Regions from separate parts of the Kitasatospora sp. NPDC034023 genome, predicted to be linked through region 2. Evidence: riboswitches for the same ligand, from Rfam matches in the RefSeq annotation. Region 2 holds a riboswitch; each other region holds the start of a gene.

Region 1 (7,370 bases), on a different contig from region 2:
GACGGCGGCGCCGAGGTTGCTCATGTTGGCGTCGTCGGACTCGACCAGCAGGATGTGGCAGTTGGGGCAGACGGCGCTGACCATGTCGACGTCGAGCGAGATCTCGCCGGCCCAGCCGCTGTCGGCGGTCGGGTAGCTGGTGCCGCCGCGCTGGTCGACCTTCCTGAAGCAGCCGTTGGCGGTGGTGCAGGCGGGCAGGCCGTACTGGGAGCGGTAGGTGGCGAGGTCGGACTCCGCGTTGGGGTCGTCCTGGGCGTCGACGATGGCGACGGTGGCGCCGGCGCCGGCCGAGGTCGGGAGGTTGTAGGCGGAGGCGAGGTCGCTGGGGCCCAGGCCGGAGGGGTTGATGTCCGGAGCCAGGGCGAGGTGCTGGACGAGGTCGGTGCGGGCGAGCGCGAGGCAGGCCATTTCGCCGGGGTGGGTCGGGGCGGCGCAGACGTGCTTGGTGGTGACACCGGTGGTGGGGCCGGTGCCGGCGGTCCCGCCGGGGACGGCGGCGGCGCCGGGGGCGGTGGCCGCGAGCAGGCCGGTGGCGGCCAGCGCGAAGGCGGGCAGGGCGGCGAGCAGTCTGCGCGCCCGGGCAGGGCGCGCACCGCTGGGGGAGTGGAAGCGCAAGAGTCGACCCTCCGTGGGGGTGAGGGCGCGGCCGGTGCCGGCAGTTGGGGTGCTCGCCGGGACGGGCTCGGGCCCGTGCTGACGGATCACGTGCAGGTGCTCGTCGGCCACGGCGGATGGCCGTGGACCGGCATGGTGCTTGCGCTGTACGGGAGGTGGGGCACGCACCCCGGGTGAGCAGGGTGGTGTGGCCATGACATGCATGGGCATGTCGGAGGCCCGTACCGTTCACGGTCGGGCCCGGCCGCTTCGGCACCGCCATGAGGTTACTGACGGGTGTTCGACAACCTCAAGGTGCCGTTCGCAGCCTTTACCGGGCTTTGCCCATCAATTGTCCGGAGGATGAGGCGGGTTGCTCCGCACCGGCGGAGGCGGGCTGCTCCGCACCGGCGGAGCCGGGTCGCGACGCCGGTGGGTGTCGGTGGGTCCCGCCGTGACGAGCCGTCATGTTCCGACTCCCGCGATGGGGAAGCCTGGTCCTCCGGCCGCTCCTCGCGTCGACGCCGTCCCAGTATCCGGACGATTTGAGCGAATCCCTGTTCAGCTCCCGCGGTCCTGCGCCTAAGCTGGCCGTGCAGCTGGTTCGCCCTGTCCGCCAGGCAGGCGCGTCGCAAGAGGGAACCCGGTGGGAATCCGGGACTGCCCCGCAGCGGTGAGTGGGAACGACCGCCGTCATACGCACTGGGCCCGGGACGGGTCTGGGAAGCGACGGCCAGTAGGTGTCCGCCCTGGAAGCAGGGCGGCTGTGCCCGCGAGTCCGAAGACCTGCCACTGCCCGCGCGCGACCGATCGCGCGCGGAGATCCGGTGACCTCGAGGGCGGGTCGGCGTACCTACCAGACGGAGCCGCGCCCACGTGCGGGCGCCCGTCCGGTTCGTCACCCCTTCGCGCCTTCGTCCCGTCATCGGGGACCAGAGGAATCAGGCTCGCGAAGGAGAGTCCCTTGACAGCGAAGTCCGCAGCGACCACCACCAGCACCACCGCAGTCGCCACCACCGCCACCACCACCGGCGCCGCAACCACCACCGCAGCCACCGCGTACGGCTACCCCCGGCAGGGTCGCAACCGGGAACTGAAGAAGGCGATCGAGGGGTACTGGAAGGGCGCGGTCACCGCCGAGGCGCTGCTGAACACCGCCGCCGACCTGCGCCGGGAGAGCTGGGCCCAGCTCGCCGAGGCCGGGGTTGGGGAAGTCCCGACCGGAGACTTCTCCCTCTACGACCACGTGCTGGACACGACGGTCGCCGTCGGCGCGATCCCCGCCCGACACCGGTCCGCGGTCGACACCGATCCCCTGGACGGCTACTTCGCCATGGCACGCGGCACCCAGGAGGTGGCGCCGCTGGAGATGACCAAGTGGTTCGACACCAACTACCACTATCTCGTACCGGAGTTGGGCTCCGACACGGTCTTCGCCGCGAACCCGGCCAAGGCGGTCGCCGAGCTGCGCGAGGCCCTCGTCCTCGGCCACGCCGCCAGGCCGGTGCTGGTCGGTCCGGTGACCTACCTGCTGCTCGCCAAGCCCGCTCCCGGGGTGGCCGAGGACTTCCAGCCGATCACCCTGCTGGACCGGCTGCTGCCCGTCTACGCCGAACTGCTCGCCCACCTGCGGGCGGCGGGCGCCGAATGGGTGCAACTGGACGAGCCCGCCCTCGTCCAGGACCGCACCCCGGCCGAACTCAACGCCGCCGCCCGCACCTACCGCGAGCTGGGCGGCCTCGCCGACCGGCCCAAGCTGCTGGTCGCGAGCTACTTCGACCGCCTCGGCGACGCCCTGCCGGTGCTCGCCAAGGCCCCGGTCGAGGGCCTGGCGCTGGACTTCACCGGCCCGGCCGCCGCCAACCTGAACGACCTCGCCGCCGCCGGCGGCCTGCCCGGCAAGCGGCTGGTCGCGGGAGTCGTCGACGGCCGCAACATCTGGATCAACGACCTGGAGAAGTCGCTGGCCACCCTGGCGACCCTGCTCGGCCTCGCCGACAGCGTGGACGTCGCGCCGTCCTGCTCCCTGCTGCACGTGCCGATCGACGCCGCCGCCGAACGCGACATCGACCCGCAGATCGCCCGATGGCTGGCCTTCGCCCGGCAGAAGGCCGCCGAGGTCGCCCTGCTGGCCCGCGGTCTGCGGGAGGGCGCCGGTGCGATCACCGCCGAACTCGCCGCGAACCGCGCCGACCTGGCCTCCCGGGCCACCTCCCCGATCACCCGCGACCCGGCGGTCCGGGCCCGGGTCGCCGCCGTCACCGGGGCCGACACCCGCCGCGCCCAGCCCTACCCCGTCCGGGCGGCGGCCCAACGCGCCCGGCTCGGCCTGCCGCTGCTGCCGACCACCACCATCGGATCCTTCCCGCAGACCACCGAACTGCGCGTCGCCCGCGCCGACTTGGCGGCCGGTCGGATCGACGCGGGCGCGTACCGCGAGCGGATGGCGGCCGAGGTCCGCGAGGTCATCGCCTACCAGGAGAAGGCCGGACTGGACGTCCTGGTGCACGGCGAGCCCGAACGCAACGACATGGTCCAGTACTTCGCCGAGCAGCTCACCGGCTACCTGGCCACCCGGCACGGCTGGGTGCAGTCCTACGGCACCCGCTACGTGCGGCCCCCGGTCCTCGCGGGGGACATCTCCCGCCCGCGCCCGATGACCGTCGACTGGTTCCGCTACGCGCAGGGCCTGACCGCCCGCCCGGTCAAGGGCATGCTCACCGGCCCGGTCACCATGCTCGCCTGGTCCTTCGTCCGCGACGACCAGCCGCTCGCCGACACCGCCCGCCAGGTCGCCCTCGCCCTGCGCGACGAGGTCACCGACCTGGAGGCCGCGGGCGCCGCCGTCGTCCAGGTCGACGAGCCGGCCCTGCGCGAAACCCTCCCGCTGCGGGCCGCCGACCGCCCGGCGTACCTCGACTGGGCCACCGAGTCCTTCCGCCTCGCCACCTCCGGCGTCCGCGCCGACACCCAGGTCCACACCCACATGTGCTACGCCGAGTTCGGCGCCATCATGACGGCGATCGACGACCTCGACGCGGACGTCATCTCCCTGGAGGCCACCCGCTCGCACATGGAGGTCGCCGGAGAGCTCGCCGAGGCCGGCTACCCGCGCGAGGTCGGCCCCGGCGTCTGGGACATCCACTCCCCGCGCGTCCCGAGCACCGACGAGGCGCTCACCCTCCTGCGGGCCGGCCTCGCCGCCATCCCGGCCGAGCGGCTGTGGGTCAACCCCGACTGCGGCCTGAAGACCCGCGGCTGGCCGGAGACCCGCGCGTCCCTGGACAGCCTGGTCGCCGCCGCCCGCCGCCTGCGCGAGGAACTCGCCGGCTGACCCGCCGGCGGACGGCCACCGGGGCGGAGGCGGCACTCGCCGCGTCCGCCCCGGTGGGCCGGGCCGTTGCCGGTTGCCGGTCGCGGATCGCCGGTTTCCGCCGCCGGTCGCTCGTTGATCGCTTGTCTACCGCGCACTTCTACGGTCGGGCCATCGGCAAGTTCCGCACCGCTCAGAAGGATTCCCATGATGGACCCCACCGTGTCGTCGGGCCGCGACGCGCCCTGGATCGGCGACGATCCGCGATTCACCGAACTGCGCGCCGCCTACCGCACGTTCGTGTTCCCGGTGACGGCGGCCTTCCTGCTCTGGTTCCTGGCGTACGTGCTCTGCTCGGCCTATGCCCGCGACCTCATGGCGACGAAGGTCGTCGGGAACGTCAACGTGGCCCTGGTCTTCGGACTGCTGCAGTTCGTCTCGACCTTCGGCATCGCCCTGGCCTACGGCCGGTTCGCCGCCCGGCGGCTGGACCCGCTGGCCGCGGCCCTGCGGAGCGTGGCGGTGTCCCACCCGACAGCCCCGGCCCCGGCCGGCCACGGCGGCGACCAGGAACCGACGGAGAACCAGGCATGACACAGCACCTTCCGCTCGCCGCGACGACGGCGCAGTCGGCATCGAACAAGGCCCTGACGATCGGCCTGTTCGTCGCCCTGGTGGCGGTGACCCTCGTCATCACCCTCTGGGCGCGGCGGAGCACCCGGGGCACCGGCGGCTTCTACACCGGCGGCGGCGAGTTCTCCGCGCTGCAGAACGGCATCGCGATCTCGGGCGACTACCTGTCCGCGGCCTCCTTCCTCGGCATCGCCGGGATCATCGCGCTCTCCGGGTACGACGGCTTCCTCTACTCGATCGGCTTCCTGGTCGCCTGGCTGGTCGCGCTGCTGCTGGTCGCCGAACTGCTGCGCAACACCGGCCGGTTCACCATGGCCGACGTGCTGGCCGCGCGGCTGCGCAGCGGGCCGATGCGCACCGCAGCGGGCGTGTCGACCATCGTGGTCTCGATCTTCTACCTGATCGCGCAGATGGTCGGCGCGGCGACGATCGTGGGGCAGCTGCTCGACGTCAAGGGCAGCGCCGCGCAGATCTGGACCATCGCCGGGGTCGGCGCCCTGATGATCGTCTACGTCGTGGTCGGCGGGATGAAGGGCACCACCTGGGTGCAGATCGTCAAGGCGGTGCTGCTGATCGCCGGCGCGGCGACGATGACCGTGTGGGTGCTGGCGAAGTACGGGTTCAACATCAGCCACCTGCTCGGGGACGCCGCGGCGGCGTCCAAGAAGGGCGACGCCTTCCTCCAGCCCGGCCTGAAGTACGGGGCGACCGACGGCTGGTCGAAGCTCGACCTGGTCAGCCTCGGCACCGCCCTGGTGCTGGGCACCGCGGCGCTGCCGCACGTGCTGGTCCGCTTCTACACCGTCCCGACCGGGCGTGACGCACGCAAGTCGGTGAACTGGTCGATCGGCATCATCGGGGTGTTCTACCTGATGACCCTGGTGCTCGGCTTCGGCGCGGCCGCGCTGGTCGGCACGGCGACGATCAAGGAGAAGGACCCCTCCGGCAACACCGCCGCCACCCTGCTGGCCGAGCACCTCGGCGGCGGCGCGGGCACCACCGGCGGCTCCCTGATGCTCGCCTTCATCGCGGCGGTCGCGTTCGCCACCATCCTGGCGGTCGTCGCCGGGCTCACCCTGACCTCCTCGTCGTCGTTCGCCCATGACCTGTACGCCAGTGTCATCCGCAAGGGCCGGGCCACGGAGCGGCAGGAGCTGGTCACGGCGAAGGTCGCCGCCGTGGTCATCGGCGCGGTCGCGGTCGCCCTGTCGATCTTCGCCAGGGACCTCAACGTGGCGTTCCTGGTGGCCCTGGCCTTCGCCATCGCGGCCTCGGCCAACCTGCCGGCGATCCTGCTGACCCTGTTCTGGCGGCGCTTCACCACCTTCGGCGCCAAGTGCGGCATCTACGCGGGCCTGGTCAGCGCGATCGGCCTGGTGCTGCTCTCCCCGATCTGCTGGGGCGGCGCGAGCAGTACGGTCCACGCCGTGAAACTGACGGCCGCCCAGGCGAAGGACTGCGGGGTGCCGGCGGCCAGCAAGCAGGTCGGCAACGCCACGGCGCTGATCTCCTGCACCACCACCGCGCCGATCCCGCTGCAGAATCCGGGCGTCATCTCGATCCCGGTCGGGTTCGCGGCCGCGGTCCTAGGCTCCCTGGCCGGCGGCCGCCGCCGTCGCGACGAGGAGTCGGACCCGCGCCGCTTCGAGGAGTTCGAGGTCCGCGCGCTCACCGGGGCGGGGCGGTAGACCGTGGCACCGGGCTCCAACCTCGACGAGTTCCTCTCCGACCTCGCGCGCTACGCCGCCGCGGACGTCCTGACCGCCCAGCTCACCGCCGACACCCTGCGCAAGTACCTGCGGGCCGGACTGATCGTTCCCGACGACCTGTGCGCCGGCGACACCGACGGCTACGCGCAGCGTCTACTGCATGCCGGACGGACACACTCCGTGGTGGCCCTGACCTGGCTGCCCGGGCAGTCCACCCCGATCCACGACCACGTCGCCTGGTGCGTGTCGGGTGTGGTGGAGGGCGTCGAGGTGGACGAGGCGTACCGGCTGTGGCGGCTCCGCCGCTCCGGCCGCCGGGTGCTCGCGCCGGCCGGCCGGACCACCTGCTCGCCCGGCCGGGTACAGCTCCTGGTGCCGCCGGACGAGGACATCCACCGGGTGTCGAACGGCGGCACCGGCCGCGCGGTCTCCCTGCACGTCTACGGCGCCGACATCTCGCTGAACGGGGACAGCTCGATCAACCGGGTCTTCGGGCAGGACCTCGTGGACGCCCCGCCGGACGGGGCCCGCCTGGTGAGCTGGCGGCGCCCGGACGCTCTGGCCCCCTGACCGGCACCCGGCGCCCTGACGGGCTGCGGACTGACGGGCCGTCCGATGTGCACGGCCCGTCAGCCGCGTCCCGGGCGGGCATGCCGCCGCCGCGTCACGCGGGGTGGCGGGCGCCGGGGATCTTCCACCAGAGGAGCCAGACGCCGGTGGAGACGATCAGCGCGTTCACGACGATCGGGCCCGGCATCGGGCTGTAGCCGTGCAGGCCCATCCACCCGATGGAGTCGACGTACATGACGGCGTAGAACAGCGCCACGTCGAAGATCAGGAAGAGGGCCCACACCAGCCCCGGGTGGAGACGCGGCCGGGGCAGCGCGTGCACGAGCGAGATCACGGCCGTGGCGGCGATCACGCGCGAATAGTAGGAGGGCGGCAGGTAGGACAGGTCGTTCCACGGCAGCGCCAGGCCGACGGCCCAGAGCAGCGCCATGCTGCCGATGAAGCGCAGCAACCGGACGACGGCCGGGCTGGTCCCGGGCGTGCCGTCGGTGCCACCGGTGCCGTCGGTGCCGACGGCGGTCGGTGCCACCGCCGGCGGGTAGGGCGGGGGC
Region 2 (7,370 bases):
GAAGGGCCCGGAACCGATCGGTTCCGGGCCCTTCGCCGTGCTCCGTTCCAGCGAGCCCGCGGTGGCTACGCCCCGCCGGTGTGGACGCTGAAGGCCGAACGGCGAGCCGCCCGCGCCACCCCCGGGTCCGGGTGCACGCCCGAGACCGCCGTCAGCACCGAGGCCGCCCTCGGGTGCCCGGACTGCCGGGCCCGGGCGAACAGCCGCACCGGGTCGCCCGCCGAGGCACCCTCGACATGGCCCACCAGCAGCTCCGTCTCGCCGTGGTCGAGCACCGCCGCCGCCGTGTCCACCCAGAGCCAGGCCGCGTCGTCCGCGCCCAGCACGTCCGCCGGGGAAACCCCCTCGTCCGCGCGCTCCGCCAGCCACAGCAGCGCGTACGGGCGCAGCACCGGCGCGTCCACCGCCGCCCGCACCGCCTGCTCGGCCGGCCCTCCGGCCACCCGCAGCGCCTCGAATGCCAGCCCGCGCACCAGCGCGTCGTCGCCCCGTGCCGCCTCCAGCAGCTCGGCCACCGCCCGGTCCGCCGGACGGGCCGCCACCCAGGCGCGGTACTCGGCGCGGGCCGGGCCCGGCGAGTAGTCCGCACAGGCGTTCAGCAGCTCGAAAGCGCTCTGCTCGATGTGCCCGGCCGCGGTCTGCGCGACCGTGCAGATCTCCTCCAGCTTCGCCCGCACCGCCCAGTGGCCGAGCGGCGACAGCTCGGCGGCCTCGTTCCTGCGCGTCAGGGCGCCGACGGCCGCCAGGCCGTCCAGCATCCAGTCCAGGACGGCGGCCACGTCCGAGGGCGAGGCCGGGGTGTCGATCTGCGGCTCCCGGCAGGTGCCGCGGACCGCGGACACCGCGGAGGCCGCGTGCGGCACGGGCGACAGGCCCGGACCGCCGGCCCCGCCGACCCGGCGCTCGTCCAGGCCACGGCGCAGCAGCTCCAGCAGCTCGCTCTCGGCCACCGGACCGTCCACCAGGTGCAGGAAGGAGAGCAGCTGCGGAGCCTGGTCCACGGCCTGCCCGGCCAGTACGGCGAACACCCCGCGCAGCGCGGCGGGCGGCACCGGGGCGAGCAGGGTCCAGGCGTCGAACAGCGCCGACCAGCCGCGCACCACGGCCTCGTCGTCGTGCTCCCAGGCGTGCAGGCGCCAGCCCGGACCGGCCCCGGTGTCCCGGGCCTCCACCAGGCCCACCAGGAGCGCCTGCCCCCAGGCCTTGGCGGCGGCACCGACCGTCATGGCCAGCGCCCGGCCCGCCGCACGGGCGTCCTCCGGGAGCAGCTCGCCACGCTTGTCGATCTCCGGCAGCTCCCCGGCCCAGCGGGCGATCCGGACGGCGTCCACCAGCATCCGGCGGGCCAGCGGCGCCAGCTCGGCCGGCGCCGGAAAGCCCTCCGGCACGGGAACCCGGCCCCGTCCGGGCGCCGGCGCGGGTCCCCGTCGCCGGGGTACGCCGTTACGGGGTACAACCGCCCCGCTCGGCCTGCCACCGGCTGGCCGGTGGGCCGTACCGGGGAGACGGGTCACCGTCGCACCGGTACCGATCGGAGGCGGGAGCGGGGCATCACGGTCGCGCGGGTTCCGAGACGTCACGTCGAGCAGTCTTCCCCTTGTACCGGCCTTCTGTCACATCCGGTTGTCCGTACGACCGGGCGCCCGGTGGCGACACCTCCGCAAGATCGGGCAACAGAGGCAAACCGCCTGGCCGGAAACATGTGACCTGCTCATGCCAGGTCAGTCGCGACGGTTGCTGCGGCCGTTCGAGCGGTCACGGAACGTGAGGGGGAGGGTGGTGTGCGGGGCCAAAAATGTGCCCCTCACTGCGCGGCGACCGCTGCGGGCCGCGCCGAAGCCGTCGGCGGGCGGCAGGGCTGTCGAGCCCGGATCCGGACGGATGGGCGCGCGGGACGGGCCGATCTTGGAGCACGAGAAGTCGGCGGGTCCGACTTCCCGCGCTCCGCACGGGCGGTGGCTCCCGGTCAGAGGAGCGGGGTGAGCCAGCGACGGAGGAGTTCGGTGTAGTGGTCGGGGGCGGAGTTCCAGAGGGTGCCGTGGTCGGCGCCGGGGAAGGGCTGGAGGCCGACCACGTCGGGGCGGGCGGCGGCGAGGCGCTCGGCACTGCGGAACGGGGAGACCCGGTCGGCCGGACTGTGCAGGAGGAGGGTCGGGACGCGCAGGTCGGCTCCCTCGGCGATGCGGGAGAAGTCGGCGAGGTCGACGCCGGTGCGGCCCTGGGCGGCGAGGGCGCCGAGTTCGACGGCCGCACCCCGGACGCCCAGCCGTTCGGCGTCGCCGCGGGCGGTGGCCGGCAGGTCGAGGACCGGCGAGTCGAGGATCAGGCCGCTGACGGCGTACGCCCAGGCGGAGCGGGCCGCCGTCTGCAGGACCATCGTGGCGCCGACCGACCAGCCGTAGAGGATCACCCGACCCGCACCGTGGGCGAGCGCCAGCCGTACCGCCGCCTCGACGTCACGCCACTCGGTCTCGCCGAAGTGGCTGTACCCGTCCGCGGAGGCCGGGGCGCCCTCGTCGCCGCGGTAGGTGACGGCGAGGGCGGGCAGGCCGAGACGGTCGAGGACGGGCAGGACCGGAAGGGTCTGCTGGCGGTCGGCCTCGGGGCCGTGGACGAGGATCACCCACGTGCCGCGCTTGCCGTCGAGATACCAGGCGGGGAGGGCGCCGAGTTCGCCGTCGACCGCGGTCTCGGTGTAGGCGAGGCCGAGCGCCCGGGTGGGGTCGCCGACGTGGACGCGCGGGGTGAAGCGGACCTCGGCGCCGGGGACGAGGGTGCCCCGGTCGGCGCGGACCAGCCGACGGGTGACGCCCTCCTCGTCGCTGTGCAGGACCTCCTCGACGACCGCGTGGCCGCCGTCGTCCCACTCGACCGCCCAGCGGCCGGGACGCAGGCTCTCGGGGCTGCGGCTGAAGGTGATCCGCCCGACGCCGAGGCCGCGGACCAGGACCGGCCCGGACTCCTGCACGGCCGTGACCGGGCGGACCATCCGCTCGGAGGCCCGGCGGCCGATCACCAGGACGACGGCCCCGGCTCCGACGGCGGCGGCCGCCACGACGGCGGCGGTTCCCCAGCGCATATCGATCCCCGCTCTGTTGGTCACGGACCGGACGGTGTTCGTGCACCAGTCCACCGGCGCCCCGGCCGCCCGGCCACCGGGCTGGGCCGTCCGGGTCACTCGGCGCGGGGTCGGGGCGCGGGGACGGGGTCCGGCGTCGGGGCGCGGGGTCAGTCCGTGGCGGCGTCGAGGAGGTGCCAGAAGCGGGGGGTGAGGGAGTCGGTGGTGGGGGGTGGGGCGGCGCGGGTGGTGGCGCCCCAGTGGGTGGGGACGTGGTGTTCCTGGTGGAGGACGGTGAGAGCGGCGGCGAGGGTGTCGGCGGGGGCCGGGACGATGCGGGCGAGGGCGCGGAGGCGGGGTTGCCAGCGGCCCGCGACGCACTGGCGGAGGAGCTGGCCGAGGGCCTCCCGGCGGCCGGTGGCCTCCACGAGCTCGGGCAGGGTCAGGTCGAGGACCTCGGCGAGGGCGCGGGTCTGTTCCTCGTCGCCGTCCCATTGGCCGGTCAGTTCGGCCTGCCGGTAGGTGGCGAGGACGGTGCCGGTGCGGTCGGCGACGGCGGCCTGGCCGAGTTCACGGGCGACGCGGTGGTCGCGCAGCCGTACCGGGCGGGTGTCCATCAGCTGGGCGGCGGGGCACCAGAGGGCGCGGGCGAGGGCGACGAACTCCGGTTCGCTGGGGCGCAGCTCGCCGGCCTCCCAGGCGAGGACGTGGGCGGGCAGCAGCCGGACGCCGTGCGCGGCCATGCCCTCCGCGACCTGCTCGGGGGTCAGGCCGAGGCCGGCCCGGTGGGCGCGGGCGGCCGCGGGGGAGAACGGCACCGGAGGCGGGACAGTGGGGGTCTTTCTGCGACGCATGCCACCGAACGGTAGGCGCGGACCGCGGTGCGCCCCAGCGACCGAACCCACGAAGCGGCCGGTCCGGGGGCGGTGCTCCGCTGGGCGATCCCACAGCGCGTCGGGGCGGTGCCCGGTGTGACCAACCCCTCCGTGACCTCGGTTGACTCCCGGTTCGGCCGCGTGATGGGATCCTGGGGCCAATCGGAGGCATGGAGAGGAAGCCGGTGCGAGTCCGGCGCGGTCCCGCCACTGTCACCGGGGAGCACGCTCGGAATGATCGCCACGGCGGGCCGTCAGAAGCCGCTGGAAGGCCCCGGGGGTGTGTCCGACCCGGAAGCCAGGAGACTCTCGCCCCCGCTACGTCGATCCAGGGCGCGGACCCTGAGTGAGGACACGCACGCGATGCAGGCTGCCCCGCCCCACCGGACTCCGAGCGGCCTTCCGCCGAGCTGTCTCCCGATGAGTTGTCTTCCGATCAGCCCCCTTCCGGCGTTCGTCCTGTGACCGTCCGTCCTGCGACCGGACGCCCCCTGGCCCGCGCCGCCGCGTTCGCACTGGGCGCCGTCGCGGGCTACGCCGCCGACGCCCGCTTCGCCGACCCGCGCCGGGGCCACCCGGTGGCCGTCTTCGGCAGCGCGGCGACCCGGCTGGAGCGGCGCCTGTGGCGCGACGACCGTACGGCCGGGGCCGGGTACACGGCGCTGTGCGTGGGCGCGGTCGCGGCGGGCGCGCTCGCCCTGGACCGTACGGTGGGCCGGCGCCCGCTGGGCCGGGCGGCGCTGGCGGCGGCCGCGACCTGGACGGTCCTCGGCGGCACCTCGCTCACCCGGGAGGCCCGCGCCATCGGCCGCTCGCTGAAGGACGGCGACCTGCGGGCCGCGCGGGAGCGGCTGCCGCACCTGTGCGGGCGGGATCCGAGCGCGCTGGACGGGCAGCAGATCGCCCGCGCGGTGGTCGAGTCGGTGGCCGAGAACACCGCCGACGCCGTGGTGAACGCGCTGGCCTGGGGTGCCCTGGCGGGCACGCCCGGGCTGCTGGCGTTCCGTGCGGTGAACACCCTGGACGCCATGGTGGGACACCGTTCGCCGCGCTACGCCCGGTTCGGCTGGGCCTCGGCCCGGCTGGACGACGTGGCGGGCTGGCCGGGCGCCCGGCTGACCGCACTGCTGACGGTGGCCGCCGCCCCGCAGCCCCGGACGGCCTGGCGGGTCTGGCGGCGCGACGGCTCCTCGCACCCGAGCCCGAACGCGGGCCAGGCGGAGTCGGCGTTCGCCGGGGCGGTGGGCGTGCGGCTGGGCGGCACGCTGCAGTACGGCGAGCGCGTGGAGCACCGTCCGGTGCTGGGCGCGGAGCTGCGGCCGGTGACGGTGGACGACATCGAGCGGGCCTGCGCGCTCTCCCGGCGGGTGGGCGCGCTGGCACTGGGTACGACGGTCGCGGGGCATCTCGTGATCAGGGCGTTCGGTAAGAGGAGGGGTGGGGCATGAGCAACGCGCTGCTGGTCGCCGGGACGACCTCGGACGCGGGCAAGAGCGTGGTGACGGCCGGCATCTGCCGCTGGCTGGCCCGCCAGGGTGTGCGGGTCGCGCCGTACAAGGCGCAGAACATGTCGTTGAACTCCTTCGTCACCGCCGACGGCGCCGAGATCGGGCGGGCCCAGGCGATGCAGGCGCAGGCCGCCCGGGTGGAGCCGGAGGCGGCGATGAACCCGGTGCTGCTGAAGCCCGGCGCGGACGGCCGCAGCCAGGTGGTGCTGCTGGGCAGGCCGGTCGCCGAGGTGGGTGCGCTGGACTACCGCGAGCGCAAGCCCGTCCTGCTGGAGCGCGCCCTGGAGTGCCTGGCCGACCTGCGCCGCCGCTACGACGTGGTCGTCTGCGAGGGCGCCGGCTCGCCCGCCGAGATCAACCTGCGCGACCGCGACATCGCCAACATGGGCCTGGCCACGGCCGCCGGGCTGCCGGTGGTGGTGGTCGGGGACATCGACCGCGGCGGCGTGTTCGCGGCGATGTACGGGACGCTGGCGCTGCTGTCGGCGGAGGACCAGCGGCACGTGGCCGGCTGGTTCGTCAACAAGTTCCGCGGCGACGCGCGGCTGCTGGCGCCCGGGCTGGAGATGCTGCACGAGCTGACCGGCCGTCCGGTGCTGGGCACCCTGCCGATGCTGCCCGGACTGTGGCTGGACGCCGAGGACTCGCTGGACCTGTCGACGGTGGTGGACCGGGTCGACGGGCGCGGGCCGCTCGGGGCGGACGTGCTGCGGGTGGCCGTGGTGCGCTTCCCCCGGCTGTCCAACTTCACCGACCTGGACGCGCTGGCGCAGGAGCCGGGCGTGCTGGTGCGCTGGGCCACCAGACCCGAGGAGCTGGCCGACGCCGACCTGGTGGTGCTGCCCGGCACCCGGGCCACCGTGGCGGACCTCGCCTGGCTGCGCGAGCGCGGCCTGGAGCCGGCGCTGAAGGCGCGGGCGGCGGCCGGGCTGCCGGTTCTCGGGGTGTGCGGCGGCTACCAGATGCTGGCGCGCGGGATCGTCGACGAGGTGGAGTCCAAGGCGGGCGCCGTCGACGGGCTCGGCCTGCTGCCGACGCAGGTGCGGTTCGGCGCCGAGAAGGTGCTGGCGCGGCCGGTCGGCGAGGCGTTCGGGCACCGGGTCGAGGGCTACGAGATCCACCACGGGGTGGTGGCCGTGGAGGGGGGCCAGGCGTTCGTCTCCGATGGCCGAGGGCAGAGTCTGGACGGCTGCCGGGTGGGCTCGGTCTGGGGCACGACCTGGCACGGCGTGCTGGAGAACGACGACTTCCGTCGCGAACTCCTGCGCGAGGTCGCCGAGTTGGCGGGCCGGGCGTTCGTCCCGGCGCCGGACACCTCCTTCGCCGAGGCGCGCGAGGCCCGGCTGGACCGGCTGGGCGACCTGATCGAGGAACACGCGGACACCGACGCGCTGTGGAAGCTGATCGAGGGCGGGGTGCCGGCGGCCGGATCGCTGCCGTTCCTGGCGCCCGGGGCACCTGGGAGTGACGCATGACTGACGTCCGCTATCCGTTCACCGCGATCGTCGGCATGGCCGACCTGCGGCTGGGGCTGCTGCTGAACGCGGTCTCCCCGGCCGTGGGTGGCGTGCTGGTCCGCGGCGAGAAGGGCACCGCGAAGTCGACCATGGTGCGCGCGCTGGCCGGCCTGCTGCCGTCCATCGCCGCCGTGGACGGCTGCCGCTTCGCCTGCGACCCGGCCGCGCCCGACCCGCAGTGCCCGGACGGGCCGCACTCCGCCGCCGGGAGCCACGAACGGCCGTCCCAGCTGGTCGAGTTGCCGGTCGGCGTGGCCGAGGACCGGATCGTCGGCTCGCTCGACCTGGAGCGCGCGCTGGCCGAGGGCGTCAAGGCGTACGAGCCCGGGCTGCTCGCCAAGGCACACCGCGGCGTGCTCTACATCGACGAGGTGAACCTGCTCCAGGACCACGTGGTGGACCTGCTGCTGGA
Region 3 (7,370 bases), on a different contig from region 2:
GGCGCTGGGGCAGGTCGGGGCGGCGGCCGAATAACGAGTGCTCGCTCCAGGTGGAGTTGACGACGACGAGCCGTCGGCCGTCGACGGCGCCGAGTGCGGCGCGGTAGGTGTCGCGGGAGCGTCGGCTGTGCAGCATCCGGTCGAAGCACGGGTCGCCGACCACGTGGGCGACGTCCAGTGCCTCGGGGCAGGAGTCCCGCAGGCGGTCCAGTTGCTCGGGGTGGGAGAGGCCGAGGACGTCCACGAACACCCGCCCGCGGTGGGTGAGTTCGTTGCGGGACAGGCCGGCGGCGCTGACCGTGTCGCCGGTGGACTCGGTCACCAGGCGGTTGTAGCCGGCGCCGTGGGGGAGGACGACGAGCCGGGCGTCCAGGCGGTGCATGGAGGAGTGGACGGCGCAGGCGACGGCCAGGTCGAAGCGGTGCCGGACGGCGTCCTCCCAGTCCAGCACGGTGAAGCCGGGCAGGCCGTGCAGGTACTCGTCGAGGGCGCGGTCGGCGAAGGCGGAGCCGGGGTTGACGGTGAAGTACCGGGCGATGCCGTCGGGGTTCAGCAGGGTGAGGACGTCCAGGACCCGGGTGGCCGAGGTGAGGGTGCGGGCGACCGCCAGCACGCGGGCCTTGACCGGTCGGGTGTTCCAGCGGTCGGCGGGCCAGACGTGGGGGTGGGACGGCACACCATGATCGTACTCATCCGGGGTGGCGCGCCGGGTGCTGTTTCCCGAGTGTCGGTCAGCCCGCCGCTGCGGTGGGCTCGTGATGCTCGGCGGCGGCGCACGCGTCGAGGAGGGGGCGCATGTCCTCGTCCACGAGCCGGTAGCGCACCACACGTCCGTCCTTGTCGCCGGTGACCACGCCGGCCGTGCGGAGCAGCCGCAGGGCCTGGGACACGGCGGTGTCGCGCATGCCGGTGGCGACCGCGAGATCGGTGACGGCGAGCGGGCCGGCCCGGTGGAGGGCGAGCAGCAGGGCGAGCCGTCCGGGGTCGGCGAGCAGGGAGAACCGCTCGGACCAGGACCGGACGTGCGCGGCGTCGCCGATCGCGGCGATGGCCTCGCAGACCCGGTGTCCGTCGATGGTGCGGTGGCCCGCGCGGTCGGCCGGTACGAGATGCATGCGGACATTCTTGCAGGCGGCGTGCTGTGATCCTGGACACCTGCGCAGGTGCGCAGCCTTGCATGGGTCGGGGCGTGGCCCCTACGGTGTAGCCCGCCGTGGTGCTCGGGAAGACCGGTGACGGACCCTCAGGGGTCCGGATTCCGGAGCGGCCCTCGCCACTGTGATCGGGTCACTCCTCCGTCCCCGGAGGAGTGTCGTCCGTACCCACGACGCCACTGGGTGCCTCGCGCACCTGGGAAGGCGGGTACGGACGTCCCGTAAGCCAGGAGACCGGCCACGGCATCTCACGAAGTGATTCCACGAGGTGCTGGAGCGTGATCCGAAGATGACCCTGCCCGAAACCGCCGCCGCAGACGTGAAAGCGGGCGTGAGAACGGTCCCGTCCGTGCTGCCCACCTTCCGGTGGAAGCGCGAGGACACCGTCCGTACGGCCGGGCTGATGGGGGTGATCCTGGCCATGCACGTGGTGGCCTTCGGGACGCTCATCTTCCTGGTCGCACCCGAACGGTACGCGGTCGGTACCCAGGTCTTCGGGGTGGGCCTGGGTATCACCGCGTACACCCTCGGCATGCGGCACGCCTTCGACGCCGACCACATCGCGGTGATCGACAACACCACCCGCAAGCTCATGGCGGACGGCAAGCGGCCGGTCTCGGTGGGCTTCTGGTTCGCCCTCGGGCACTCCTCGATGGTGGTCCTCATGTCCGCCCTGGTGGCGGGCGGCGCGCAGCTGGCGAGCACGCTGATGGACGACGACTCGGCCACCCACAAGTGGCTCGGCATGATCGGGACGACCACCTCCGGCGTGTTCCTCTACCTGATCGGCGCGCTCAACCTGGCGGCGCTGCTCGGCATCATCAAGGTGTTCCGGGCGATGCGGGCCGGGCAGTACGACGAGGCGGAGCTGGAGGCGCACCTCGACTCGCGCGGCTTCATGGCCCGGGTGCTGAACCGGGCGACCCGCTCGATCACCCGGCCCGGGCAGATGTTCCCGGTCGGCATGGTGCTGGGCCTGGGCTTCGACACCGCGACCGAGGTCACCCTGATGGTGATGGCGGGCTCGGGCGCGGCCTCCGGGCTGCCCTGGTACGCGATCGTCTGCCTGGCGCTGCTGTTCGCGGCCGGGATGAGCCTGTTCGACACCCTGGACGGGACGTTCATGAACTTCGCGTACCAGTGGGCCTTCGCCAACCCGGTTCGCAAGGTGTACTACAACCTGACCATCACTGGGCTGTCGATCGCGGTGGCCTTCATCATCGGCACCATCGAACTGATCGGCGTGCTGCACGAGAAGCTCGACCTGACCGACCCGGTGACCGGCTGGATCGCGGACATCTCGCTGGACAACGTCGGCTACGCGATCGCCGGGCTGTTCGTGGTGGTCTGGGCGGTGGCGATCGGGTACTGGAAGCTCGCCCGGGTCGAGAAGCGCTGGGCACCCGAGGGGTCGTGAGCCGGAGGGCATGAGAGTGGCTCATGGGGCCGGGGCATGAGCCGCGCTCATGCGGCAGCGCCATGAGCTCGACTCATGCGGCCGCCCCATGAGGACAGCTCATGCGGCAGCGCCATGAGCGTCACTCATGCGGCCGCCCCATGAGGACAGCTCATGCGGCAGCGCCATGAGCGTCACTCATGCGGCCGCGAGCAGCACCCGGCCGGAACGGTGGAGATCATCCGGGTCGACGAGGGCGAGCCGGCCCTGGTGCACGACGAGCGCGGACACCCGGTGCCGGTCGGCAGCACGGTCTTCTTCGGCGCCTCCTACCCGCACGTCTGCCGCAACCCGGGGCGGCGGATGCCGGCGCTGACCATGGTGGTCTCCGCCCGGCCGCCGCGCTGACCCCTGTCCTCGCGCGCCGAACGGCGCCTGCCCGAGGTGTCCCGGGGTTCCGTCGGGAGTGCTCGGCGGGCGGTTCGGCCCGGGGGTTCGTAGGCTCGACGCATGGCGGATGCGTACGCGGGTCGGCGGGAGCGGGTGAGGGAGCACTGCAGTGCGGCCGGGGCCGATGCGGCGCTGATCACCCGGGCGGCGAACGTGCGGTATCTGACGGGCTGCGCGCCCTGTGGAGCGACCTTGCTGCTGACCAGGGAGCGGGTGTTGCTCGCGCTGCCGGACGACCTGCCGCCGGACGACTCCGGGGAGCACCTGATCGCCCCGGACGTCCCCCAGCTGCCGGTGGCGGCCGGGGCGGACACCGCGCTGGCCGCCGCGGCCGCCGCGGCGAGCTTCGGGGTGGCGGCTCTGGCGGTGGAGGAGCACGACCTGACCGTCAGCCGCCACCGGGCGGTGGCGGGCCTGGCCGAGCGGGCCCGGTTGGTCGACCTGGGGCAGGTGGTCGAGCGGCTGCGGGTGGTCAAGGACGAGCACGAGATCGCCGATCTGCGGATCGCCGCCGAGATCGCCGACCAGGCGCTCGGCGAGCTGCTGGAGTCGATCCTGGTCGGCCGCACCGAGCGGCACCTGGCGATGGAGCTGGAGCGCCGGATGATCGACCACGGCGCGGACCGGGCCGCCTTCCCGGTGTCGGTCGGCACCGGCAGCCACTCCGGCCAGGCCGCCCACCAGCCGACCGACCGCCGGGTGGAGGAGGGTGACTTCCTGACCGTCGTGATGGGCGCGCAGTACCGCGGTTACGGCGTTTCCACCGCCCGCACCTTCGTGATCGGGGCCGCGCCCGCGCCCTGGCAGGTGGAGCTGCACCGGCTGGTCTTCCGGGCCCAGCGGGCCGGCCGGGAGGCGCTCGGACCGGGCGTGGAGCAGTGCGTACCCGACCGGGCCGCCCGGCAGGTCCTGGAGGCGGCGGGCCACAGCGAGGCCTCGCCGCACCCGGTGGGCCACGGCATCGGGTTGGAGATCCGGGAGGCGCCGCGCCTCGGTCCGTCGGACATGGGTAAACTGGACAGCCGCGTGCCGGTCACCGTCGGCCCAGGGGTTCATCTCCCGGGCAAGGGTGGTGTCCGGATCGAGGACACGCTCGTCGTCCGCCCCCTCGAAGAGGGCGGGCCCGAGTTGCTCACCATCACCACCAAGGAGCTCCTCGCCCTGTGACCGCGGCCGCTCGACGGCCGTGGGCGGCAGGACGCAATCCCTTGGTTCCTTGACAGCTATATCCAGGAGTAAGTGCGCCCGTGGCTTCCACGAACGATCTCAAGAACGGCATGGTCCTCAAGCTGGACGGCGGCAAGCTCTGGTCTGTCGTCGAGTTCCAGCACGTGAAGCCCGGCAAGGGCCCGGCCTTCGTGCGTACCAAGCTCAAGGAGGTCCTGACCGGCAAGGTCGTCGACAAGACCTTCAACGCGGGCACCAAGGTCGAGACCGCCAACGTCGACAAGCGCGGCATGCAGTTCTCGTACATGGACGGCGAGAACTTCGTGTTCATGGACATGGACACCTACGACCAGCTGACCATCGAGAAGGCCGTCGTCGGCGACGCCGCCAAGTACCTGCTGGAGGGCTTCGAGGCCCTGGTCGCCACCAACGAGGGCGCGGTGCTGTACATCGAGCTCCCGACCTCCGTCGAGCTGACCATCGCCGAGACCGAGCCGGGCGTCCAGGGTGACCGCTCGACCGGTGGCACCAAGCCGGCGACCCTGGAGACCGGCGCCGAGATCCAGGTGCCGCTCTTCGTCACCACCGGTGAGAAGGTCAAGGTCGACACCCGCGACGGCAGCTACCTCGGCCGGGTGAAGTAAGTCCGTGTCGGCCGCACGTAGCAAGGCCCGTACCCGGGCCTTCCAGATCCTCTTCGAGGCCGACCATCGCGGGGTCGACCCGCAGCAGGTCCTCGCCGACTGGGTGGCCCGCGCCCGCGAGCCGAAGCCTGACGAGGGCACCCCGCAGATCGGCGAGTACACCATGGAGCTGATCGAGGGGTACGTCCAGCACGCTCGCCGGATCGACGACCTGATCTCGCAGTACGCGGTGGGTTGGACGCTCGACCGGATGCCGATCGTGGACCGCAACGTCCTGCGACTCGGTGCTTACGAGCTGATCTGGGAGGACGGTGTCCCGGACGCGGTCGTCCTGGACGAGGCCGTCGAGATCGCCAAGGAGTTCTCCACGGACGACTCCCCGGCCTTCGTCAACGGCCTGCTCGCCCGCTTCCTGGAGCTGAAGCCGAGCATCCGCCGATAACCGGACGATGCCCCGCAGACGGCCGCCGGACCCGAAATTTCGGGTCCGGCGGCCGTCGCGCGTTTCACCCGCTCGGCGTAAGGTGGGAACCTACTCGTCAGTAACTTGGCGTTCGGAACCACGTGCGAAGGGCAGGTCCCCCCCACATGACCACCGCGACCCGCAGCGAGTTCGACCAGGGCATCGCCCTGACCAGACACCCCGAGGAGGCCGGCCGCTACGAGGCCGAGCTGGGCGCCGGCTGGCAGATCGGTGGCGGGGTGAACGGCGGGCTGCTGCTCGCCGTGGCCGGACACGCGCTGTCGCTGGAGCACGGCACGCACCCGGACCCGGTGTCGATCAGCGGTTACTACCTGTCCGCCTCCACCCCCGGGCCGGCCACCGTCCGCACCGAGGTGCTGCGCGCCGGGCGCGGGCTCTCCACCGGCACCGCCTCGCTCAGCCAGGACGGCGTCGAGCGGCTGCGCGTGGTGGCCAGCCACGGCGACCTCTCCACCGCCGACGGCGAGGTGCGCACCAGCGCGCAGCCTCCGCAGCTGCCGCCGCCGGACCAGTGCATCGGCGTGGAGCACGCGCCCAAGGAGCTGATCGCCCAGGCCGCCCTGCTGGAGCGCTTCGACCTGCGGCTGGACCCGGCGACCGTCGGCTGGGCGCTCGGACAGCCCTCCGGCAACGGGCGGATCCAGGGCTGGTTCCGGCTCGCCGACGGCCGCGAGCCCGACCCGCTGCTGCTCCTGCTGGTCGCCGACGCGCTGCCGCCGGTCACCTTCGACCTCGGCATGCCGGGCTGGGCCCCGACCATCGAACTGACCGTCCACCTGCGGGCCAAGCCCGCCCCGGGCTGGCTGCGCGTCACCCACGCGACCCGCAACCTGGCCGGCGGGTACTTCGAGGAGGACGCCGAGGTCTGGGACGAGTCCGGCCGCCTGGTCGCGCAGTCCCGCCAGCTGGCCCGGGTGCCGCGGTAGCTCCCGACGCCGATGCTATTACCGGTGGTTACATTCCTGTGACACGCCGTACGTGTGCGGCGTGCGGGGGGTGGGGAGGAAGGCGGTCAGCGGCGAGCCCGCCGCCGACCGTCACCGCCGAAGCCAGGAGCCACCGATGAGTCATAAGGGTCGCGCCCGCCGTAACTCCGACTGCACCGCCGGCGGCTCGCGGCCCGTGGTGCGGGCGCCGCACCGGCCGCAGCGGGCCGAGGGGGCCGACCAGGCGTTCGTCATCGGGGTGCTGGCCGACGCGGCGGACTTCGCCCGGGCCCGCGCCTGGGGGATCTCCGACGCCCCCGACTTCGAGCGCTACCTGGCCGACACCGCCGAGCTGCTGGCCGACGCGCTGGAGCGTTTCGAGACCGTCCGGGCCCGGATGTTCCACCCGCAGGACTTCGAGGAGTTCTGCCTGCTCAACGGGCTGGACCCGGCCGAGCCCGCCGCCCGGGACCGCTACCTGGTGAACCCGCCGCTGCAGTCCCAGCTGCTGGCCTATCAGGGCGAGGAGCTGGCCGGGGACTTCGTGCCGCGCCTGGTCCGGGCCCGGGAGAACGGGCTGACGCTCTGCCACGTCGACCTGCTGCTCGACGGGGCCCTGTACGGGGGCGCGGGCGAGCAGGACGAGGAGCACGCGGGCTGGGTGCGCGCCGCCCACCAGCGCGGGAGCGAGGTGTTCCGCCGGATGCTGGTCGGCGCGGGCGCCGGGGTGTACGAGCTGCGCCTGCGGGTGGACGCGCCCGGCGGGAAGCTGACCGCGGCGGCGCGGGTGCTGCAGTGGGAGGACGGCGTGGTGCGGATCAACGACGAGGACCTGGAGCTGGTCTGTGCGGTGCTGTGCGCCGGGCTGGCCCTGGAGCTGCCGGGCGTCGCGGTGCTGCACGGCTCGCAGGGCTCGGCCGCCTCCTGCGGGGAGTACCTGCCGGCCTCCTGGGCGTGGTCGAGCGGCGGGCAGGACTGGGCGCCGGCGGACCGGCCGGTCCGGCTGGACGGGGTGGCGGCGCAGCCCGGCTACAGCCTGGGCAGCGTCTGCTGACGAGTGACCCGCCGCGCCCGGACACGCCGCGGCGCGGCCCCCCCGTTCGGGGTGCCGCGCCGTGACGTTTCTGCTTCCCAGCACGGGTGAAAAGC

Evidence for each region. Region 2 has a riboswitch for cobalamin ahead of ACZ52R_RS12335 (cobalamin biosynthesis protein). Riboswitches for the same ligand answer to the same signal wherever they lie in the genome.
Region 1: linked by a shared signal. The riboswitch ahead of metE (5-methyltetrahydropteroyltriglutamate--homocysteine S-methyltransferase) and the one ahead of ACZ52R_RS12335 (cobalamin biosynthesis protein) in region 2 are both predicted to bind cobalamin.
Region 3: linked by a shared signal. The riboswitch ahead of nicT (Nickel transporter NicT) and the one ahead of ACZ52R_RS12335 (cobalamin biosynthesis protein) in region 2 are both predicted to bind cobalamin.

What each region holds. Positions count from the first base shown of each region.
Region 1 is NZ_JBVIRY010000033.1:41,995-49,364, reverse strand. Features, by position in the region: gene ACZ52R_RS33665 (putative Ig domain-containing protein) at 1-615, opposite strand, end outside; cobalamin riboswitch at 1,177-1,402, shown strand; gene metE (5-methyltetrahydropteroyltriglutamate--homocysteine S-methyltransferase) at 1,559-3,928, shown strand; gene ACZ52R_RS33655 (DUF485 domain-containing protein) at 4,115-4,501, shown strand; gene ACZ52R_RS33650 (solute symporter family protein) at 4,498-6,228, shown strand; gene ACZ52R_RS33645 (cysteine dioxygenase family protein) at 6,232-6,819, shown strand; gene ACZ52R_RS33640 (serine/threonine-protein kinase) at 6,914-7,370, opposite strand, start outside.
Region 2 is NZ_JBVIRY010000006.1:276,811-284,180, reverse strand. Features, by position in the region: gene ACZ52R_RS12350 (hypothetical protein) at 66-1,388, opposite strand; gene ACZ52R_RS12345 (alpha/beta hydrolase family protein) at 1,967-3,103, opposite strand; gene ACZ52R_RS12340 (helix-turn-helix domain-containing protein) at 3,229-3,912, opposite strand; cobalamin riboswitch at 4,110-4,241, shown strand; gene ACZ52R_RS12335 (cobalamin biosynthesis protein) at 4,395-5,381, shown strand; gene ACZ52R_RS12330 (cobyric acid synthase) at 5,378-6,916, shown strand; gene ACZ52R_RS12325 (putative cobaltochelatase) at 6,913-7,370, shown strand, end outside.
Region 3 is NZ_JBVIRY010000007.1:213,026-220,395, forward strand. Features, by position in the region: gene ACZ52R_RS13725 (hypothetical protein) at 1-676, opposite strand, end outside; gene ACZ52R_RS13730 (ArsR/SmtB family transcription factor) at 732-1,115, opposite strand; cobalamin riboswitch at 1,198-1,411, shown strand; gene nicT (Nickel transporter NicT) at 1,444-2,571, shown strand; gene ACZ52R_RS13740 (cupin domain-containing protein) at 2,725-2,958, shown strand; gene ACZ52R_RS13745 (M24 family metallopeptidase) at 3,061-4,167, shown strand; gene efp (elongation factor P) at 4,248-4,811, shown strand; gene nusB (transcription antitermination factor NusB) at 4,816-5,253, shown strand; gene ACZ52R_RS13760 (thioesterase family protein) at 5,400-6,221, shown strand; gene ACZ52R_RS13765 (hypothetical protein) at 6,358-7,275, shown strand.